2 regions of the Arthrobacter sp. TmtSoilC77 genome follow, and region 2 is predicted to be linked to the other one. Evidence: predicted binding sites of a transcription regulator. Region 2 holds the regulator's gene; the other holds the start of a gene.
What was found. Region 2 encodes LexA, which represses DNA repair genes until DNA is damaged. Its sites were predicted from a motif close to TCGAACANNTGTTCGA; they were not measured.

Region 1 (3,406 bases), 2.8 Mb from region 2:
GAAGGCACAGCACACAACCCGGAGGACATCGCGCCAGTGCAGCTTGAGGAGGTCGGCGATGGGCAGCTTGGCGATCTGGTTGTTCTTCTTGGCCTCGGCGAACGCCGGCGGCTCGTGAAGGGTGCGTCGGATGAAGTAGGCCACGATGACAACTACTGCACTGAGCCAGAACGGGATGCGCCAGCCGATGCCGTACTTGACCTCGTCCGGGAGCGCGAGAACTGGAATGAACACCAGGGCTGCAAGGATCTGGCCACCCTGGGTGCCGGTCAACGTCCACGAGGTGAAGAACGAGCGGCGGTTGTCCGGAGCGTGCTCCAGCGTCATTGAGGAGGCACCGGCCTGCTCGCCGGCAGCCGAAAGACCCTGGGCGAGGCGGGCGAGTACCAGCAGGACGGGAGCCCACCAGCCAATGGTCTTGAAGTCCGGGAGGCAGCCGATCACGAAGGTGGCGGCGCCCATCAGGACCAGTGTGAACATGAGGACCTTCTGCCGGCCGATCCTGTCGCCGAAGTGCCCCAGGATGACGGCGCCTACAGGACGGGCAACATAGGCGAAGCCGAAGGTCGCGAAGGACATGATGGCTGCGTTGGTGTCCGCGTCCGGGAAGAACACGTGCGGAAAGATCAAGGCGGCGGCGGAGCCGAAGATGAAGAAGTCGTAGTACTCCACTGCGCTTCCAAGGAAGCTGGCGAGTGCCGCTTTCTTGGGGGTTCCTGCTGGCGTAACTGTGCCTGGCGTCGCTGACGGCATTGTGTGGCTCATGGTGTTCCTTCTGTGACGACGATGTCGCGGATCTAGCTTCTGCGGGAAGACCAGAGCGAGGTGCGGCCGGATCAATCCCAAAGTAACCACATGGTGAGAGCTACTTGTGCAATACAGCAATAGTGGCCGTGATTGGGGTCACTTGTCAAGACTTGTCCCCACTATCTAGAAATAGCTCTCACGATGTGAGAGCATCTACGCATGAGTGTGAAAGAGGACACAAAGACCGACATGGTCGGCAAGGCCCTGGGCCTGTTGGTATTGCTGGGGAATGAGCCCAAGGGTGCGAGCGCCGCGGATCTGGCCAGGAGTGCGGGACTTCCGTTCAGCACGACGTACCGGCTGCTCGGTTCGCTGACGCGCGACGGATTTGTGGATTACGAGCCCGACGGACGTCGGTATCATCTGGGATTGCGGGTCTTCCAGCTGGGCCAGCGGGTTTCCAATCACCACGGCTTCGCGGCAACGGCCCTTCCCGTACTCCAGCGCGTTACGGAGCGGACCGAAGAAGCAACCATCCTCTCGGTGCGCGACGGAAATCATCATCTAACCGTCAATAAGGTGGACGGCCCCAAGACCTTCCGCGTCACCAGCGATCCTGGCCATCTTGGTGCGCTGCACACGACGTCCGTGGGTAAGGCGATAGTCGCTTTTGAGAACGACGCCGAACGCGAACGACTGCTCGAAGAGTTGCCCCTGGAGCCTCTCACTGAGCGCTCCATTACCGATCGGGCTGCATTCCGGGCGGAGATCGAGCAAGTGCGCCGTCAGGGCTATGCGGTCATGGACGAAGAAAACGAGATCGGCATGCGCGCGGTCGCAGTGCCGGTCCTCAACTCCCAAGGCCACGCCTTTGCGTCCCTCGCCACGGCCGTTCCGGTATTTCGGCTCACCATGGATGAGCTCATCGCCCACGTCCCTACTTTGCAGGAGGCCGCGGCTGAACTCGCGGCCCGCCTGCCCCAGCGTTAGCCCAACTAGGTCGCACTTAAGCGCGTTTTGAGGCCGCTAAACGCGCACAACTGCGACTCAGTTGGGTCAGCACATCGCGTTTGTTCGCGATAAGAACAAGCGTGCGGAATATGAACACTTGTAGTAATCTGGAAGACACCCGGGCAGTTGGCGCCCCAGAAAGTGCCAAAAGCAGGGGTGCTGAAGTCAAAGGAGCTTTAGGATGAGCAACCGAGCCGAGTCCGTTCTGGTGGGCCTGATTGGCGAAGGCGTCATGCCGTCGCTGACTCCGCCCATGCACGAACGCGAAGCCGATGTGCAGGGCCTTCGCTTGCTGTACCGCCCCATCGACCTGCTGGAGCTGGCTTTGCCGGCCAACGCCGTCGGGGATCTCCTCACCGCGGCCCAGCGCATGGGCTTCAACGGACTGAACATCACGCACCCGTGCAAGCAGCTGGTCCTTGAGCAGCTTGACGAAATTTCCGACGACGCCCGTCGCCTGGGTGCCGTCAATACAGTCCTCATCCAGGACGGCCGGTTCATCGGCCACAACACCGACTTTTCAGGTTTCGGCTCGGCTCTCGCCGACGGACTCCCCGGTGCGAAGCTGGACCGCGTGGTCCAGCTGGGTGCGGGCGGTGCGGGTTCCGCCGTCGCCTACGCCCTGCTCACCGCCGGGGTCGGCGCCCTGGACCTGGTGGACATGGACCCGGCGCGGGCCGCAGAGCGCGCCACCGAACTCGGCGAACTCTTCCCGGCCGCCACGGTCACACCGCGGAGTACCGACGAGCTCCCGCAGATCATGCCCCTCGCCGACGGTTTGGTTCACTGCACCCCGATCGGCATGGCTGCCCACCCCGGGCTGCCCCTGGACATCGACCTCCTGGAACCGCGGCACTGGGTTGCGGACATCGTCTACCGCCCCATCGAGACGCAGCTGGTCCGCGAAGCGCGCGCCAAGGGCTGCAAAGTTCTCGACGGCGGACGCATGGCGGTCGGTCAAGCCGCCGACGCCTTCCGGCTCTTCACGGGCCACGACGCCGATCGCGACCGCATGCGGGCCCACTTCCTTGAGCTGATCGCCGTCGAGGATGCGCTCGCCGCCACCGAAGCCCCGGCTCTGGCAAAGGCGGGTCACTGATGCGCACCGGAATCGCAACGGTCTGCCTGTCCGGCACGCTGAAAGAAAAGATGCAGGCCTGCGCCATCGCGGGCTTCGACGGCATCGAAATCTTCGAGCAGGACCTCGTCACTTCGCCCCTGAGTCCCGAGGAAGTGCGGAAAATGGCCGCGGATCTTGGCCTCGGCTTGGATCTGTACCAGCCCTTCCGCGATTTCGACGGCGTCACTCCGGACCTGCTGAAGGCCAACCTCAAGCGGGCCGAGGCCAAGTTCAACCTGATGGAACGCCTGGGCATGGACACCATCCTGGTCTGCTCCAACGTCGCTACTGCAACGATCGACGACGACGAACTCCGCGCCTCTCAGCTAGCGGAACTCGCAGAATTGGCCGGGGATCACGGCGTCAAAGTTGCCTACGAAGCCCTGGCCTGGGGAAAGTACGTGAACGACTACGAGCACGCCTATCGTCTGGTCGAGACGGTGGATCACCCCAACCTCGGAACGTGTCTGGACTCGTTCCACATCCTTTCCCGCGACTGGGACACAGCGCCGATCGAGGACATCAACG
Region 2 (3,406 bases):
GAAGTTGTGTGGTTCTCCAGGAACAGCACCTTCGATCCCCAGCAGGGATACTCACCCCCGGACGAGACCGCGCCCGCACTGATCAACATCGCGCCGCTTAGCGTTGCCGGCCGCCTGCGGGAGGGCCTTTTCGCGGGGCACACAGTGGTGCTTACTTCTGCCACGCTGGCCATTGGATCTGCCTTTGAACCCGCAGCCGGTGGCCTGGGGCTTATTGGAGATGGGGCGCCAAGCTGGACCGGGTTGGACGTCGGGTCACCTTTTGATTATCCGAAGCAGGGTGTGCTCTACGTGGCCAAGCACCTGCCCAAGCCCGGCAGGGGCACTTCACCCGAGGCCCTGGATGAGCTTGAAGACCTCATCCGTGCATCCGGTGGGGGAGCCCTGTGCCTGTTCTCATCGCGTCGGGCGGCCGAAGAAGCTGCAGATGCCATGCGCCCGCGGCTGGATGTGGACATCCTCTGCCAGGGGGAATCCACCATGGCAGCACTGGTGAAGCAATTTGCCGATGAACCGGACACCTGCCTCTTCGGCACCATGTCCCTGTGGCAGGGCGTCGACGTCCCTGGCGGTTCATGCCGCCTTGTGGTGATTGACCGCATTCCGTTCCCGAGGCCCGATGACCCGCTGATGACCGCACGCTCACGCGCCGTTGCACAGTCCGGGGGCAACGGGTTCATGGCGGTGTCGGCTACGCATGCGGCAATTCGTCTTGCACAGGGAGCGGGACGCCTCATTCGTTCCACCGGCGACAAAGGCGTGGTGGCCGTCTTGGACTCGCGGCTTTCCACCGAACGGTACGGCGGATTCCTGCGTGCCGCTTTGCCGCCATTTTGGGCAACGACGGACCGCAACGTTGTGCGCGGCGTCCTGGAACGCCTGGGCGCAAAGAAAACGTAGGCGAACTCCCTAGAGGGAGCGCAGTACCGAGACGACCTTGCCCATGATGGTGGCCTGGTCTCCAAGTATCGGTTCGTACTGCGTGTTCTGGGGGAGCAGCCAGGTGTGGCCGTCCCGCTGGCGGAAGGTTTTTACCGTGGCTTCGTCATCCAGGAGTGCTGCCACGATGTCACCGTTGATGGCGTCATTCTGGCGACGGACAACCACCCAGTCACCGTCGCAAATTGCGGCATCGATCATTGAGTCCCCAGCGACCTTCAGCATGAACAGTTCGCCGTGGCCCACCAGTTGCCGGGGCAGGGGCAGGACATCCTCAATAGTCTGGTCGGCGAGGATGGGCCCACCTGCAGCGATGCGTCCTACGAGGGGTACCATCGCGGTGTCGCTGGCGCTGGCCAGTTCCGTCACGGCGAGTCCGCCTGCGCTGCGGAGTGTAGTAGCTGCTTCCACTCCGGGAATTGTCCCGCCGTCAAGGGTCAAAGGCATGAGTACTTCCATGGCGCGGGGGCGCTTGGGATCTCTGCGCAAGTAGCCGAGCTTCTCCAACTGGGAGAGCTGGTGCGTGACGCTGGAGAGGCTCGCGAGACCAACGGTGTCGCCAATTTCGCGCATGCTGGGCGGATACCCGTTGTCATTGACGGACCGCTGGATGGTTTCCAGGATTTTCTTCTGCCGGACAGTCAGGCTTTTGGGACTCTTTTGAGGCTGCTGGCTCCGCAGGGGTGCCCCGCCGCCGGTGGCTTTCGCTGCCATGTTCGCCAATGCCCTTCCGTTCCGCCCGGTCACGGTCTGAAGTGTGCCCGGGGATGTGGGATCCGAAAAAATGTCAGACCCTCCTGTTCCACTGAAACAGTGCCTGTTTCTTCACTCAAACCTAGGCCAGGCACAGGCGTTTATCAAACATTCGTTCTAGCGAGTCTCGACACCGTTCGTTGATAAGTGCTAAAAATGTCATAGCAAGGTTCGAATATGTGTTCTATAAAAGTTGAGCGCGGTTCGGATGTTCGAAGAAAGTGTTCGAACATTCGGGGCCGGGCTCGGCGAACACAAGGAATTGGCAGCCGGCAACGGGCATCCGATGCAGGCAATCGCTCAGAAGGGCTCAGCTCATGTCCGCAATCTCTACGTTCCACGAATTCCGCAACACTCCGGCTCCTGCGCGTCTCCGGCTTACCCAACGCGGCAGGATCGTCTTCTTTGGAATTCCCGTCATGCTGCTCCTTGCCGCGCTGCTGAGCCTTGCCGGCTTCATCAACTCCCCGGCCAAAGCTTCTGATTCCCAAGCCCAGCTGCAGCCGCCGGTGGCAGTTACGGTTACTGTCCAGCCAGGGCAGTCCCTGTGGGGCATCGCCGGTGCGGCCGCGCCGGAGCGGGACCCCCGTGATGTCATCGCGGAAATCATCCAGTTGAACGATCTCCGCGGGGGACGCATCCAGCCCGGCCAGCAGCTGTTCGTTCCCGCCAATTGAGCGGCCAGGGGGCGAGGGGCCAGCGTCTCTGGCGTCACAGTTACTCCGCAGTCGCACCGGCACCTTAAACTGTCTTGGTGAGTGACCAGCTTGAGCGACTTGACCGACTTCCCCTTCGGACCAACCTGCGTGGATTGAGCCCCTATGGCGCGCCGCAGCTTGACGTCCCCATTTTGCTCAACGTCAACGAGAACACCCATGGCGTTCCGGCAGATGTGCAAGCGGCGATTACCCAGGCTGTTGCCGCCGCGGCCACTGGCCTGAACCGGTACCCTGACCGCGAATTCACGGAACTCCGTGAATCCCTTGCCGATTACCTCGGACACGGGCTTTCCGCGGAGAATATCTGGGCAGCCAACGGCTCCAACGAGGTCCTGCAGCAGATTTTGCAGGCTTTTGGAGGTCCGGGGCGTAAGGCGCTGGGATTCCCTCCCACGTATTCCATGTACCCGTTGCTTGCCAGTGGCACGGACACTGAGTATGTCCGTGGGGTGCGGGCTGATGACTATGGCCTGGATGCGGCTTCTGCGGCTGCCCAGGTGCGGGAGACCGGAGCGAATATCGTCTTCCTGTGCTCGCCGAACAACCCCACGGGAACGGGACTGGGCCTGGACGTGGTCGAAGCCGTGTACGAAGCCGGCGAGGCCAGCCAGGCAATCGTCATCGTGGACGAGGCCTACCACGAGTTCGCGCACGACAACACCCCGAGCGCACTGACGCTGCTTCCCGGGCGGGAACGTTTGATCGTCTCGCGCACCATGAGCAAGGCCTTTGCCTTGGCAGGTGCCCGGTTGGGCTACATGGCTGCCGCGCCTGAGGTCACCGATGCCATCAGGCTCGTTCGGCTGCCCTACCACCTTTCAGCCGTCACACAAGCCACGGCCCTGGCCGCCCTGAACCACCGCGAAGCGCTCATGGCCGACGTCGAAGACATCAAGGTCCAGCGGGACCGCATTGTGACCGAGCTCCTCCGAATGGGACTCAAGCCTGCGGCCTCGGACTCAAACTACGTGTTCTTCGGTGGGCTTTCGAACCCG

Region 1: the regulator LexA is predicted to act here: its motif matches at 1,829-1,844, upstream of AC6I99_RS21430 (shikimate dehydrogenase).

The regions. Positions count from the first base shown of each region.
Region 1 covers NZ_AP046050.1:4,622,813-4,626,218, reverse strand. The annotation lists gene AC6I99_RS21440 (MFS transporter) at 1-765, opposite strand, end outside; gene AC6I99_RS21435 (IclR family transcriptional regulator) at 967-1,737, shown strand; gene AC6I99_RS21430 (shikimate dehydrogenase) at 1,940-2,857, shown strand; gene AC6I99_RS21425 (bifunctional sugar phosphate isomerase/epimerase/4-hydroxyphenylpyruvate dioxygenase family protein) at 2,857-3,406, shown strand, end outside.
Region 2 covers NZ_AP046050.1:1,788,762-1,792,167, forward strand. The annotation lists gene AC6I99_RS08255 (ATP-dependent DNA helicase) at 1-900, shown strand, start outside; gene lexA (transcriptional repressor LexA) at 910-1,653, opposite strand; gene AC6I99_RS08265 (LysM peptidoglycan-binding domain-containing protein) at 2,010-2,369, shown strand; gene AC6I99_RS08270 (histidinol-phosphate transaminase) at 2,447-3,406, shown strand, end outside.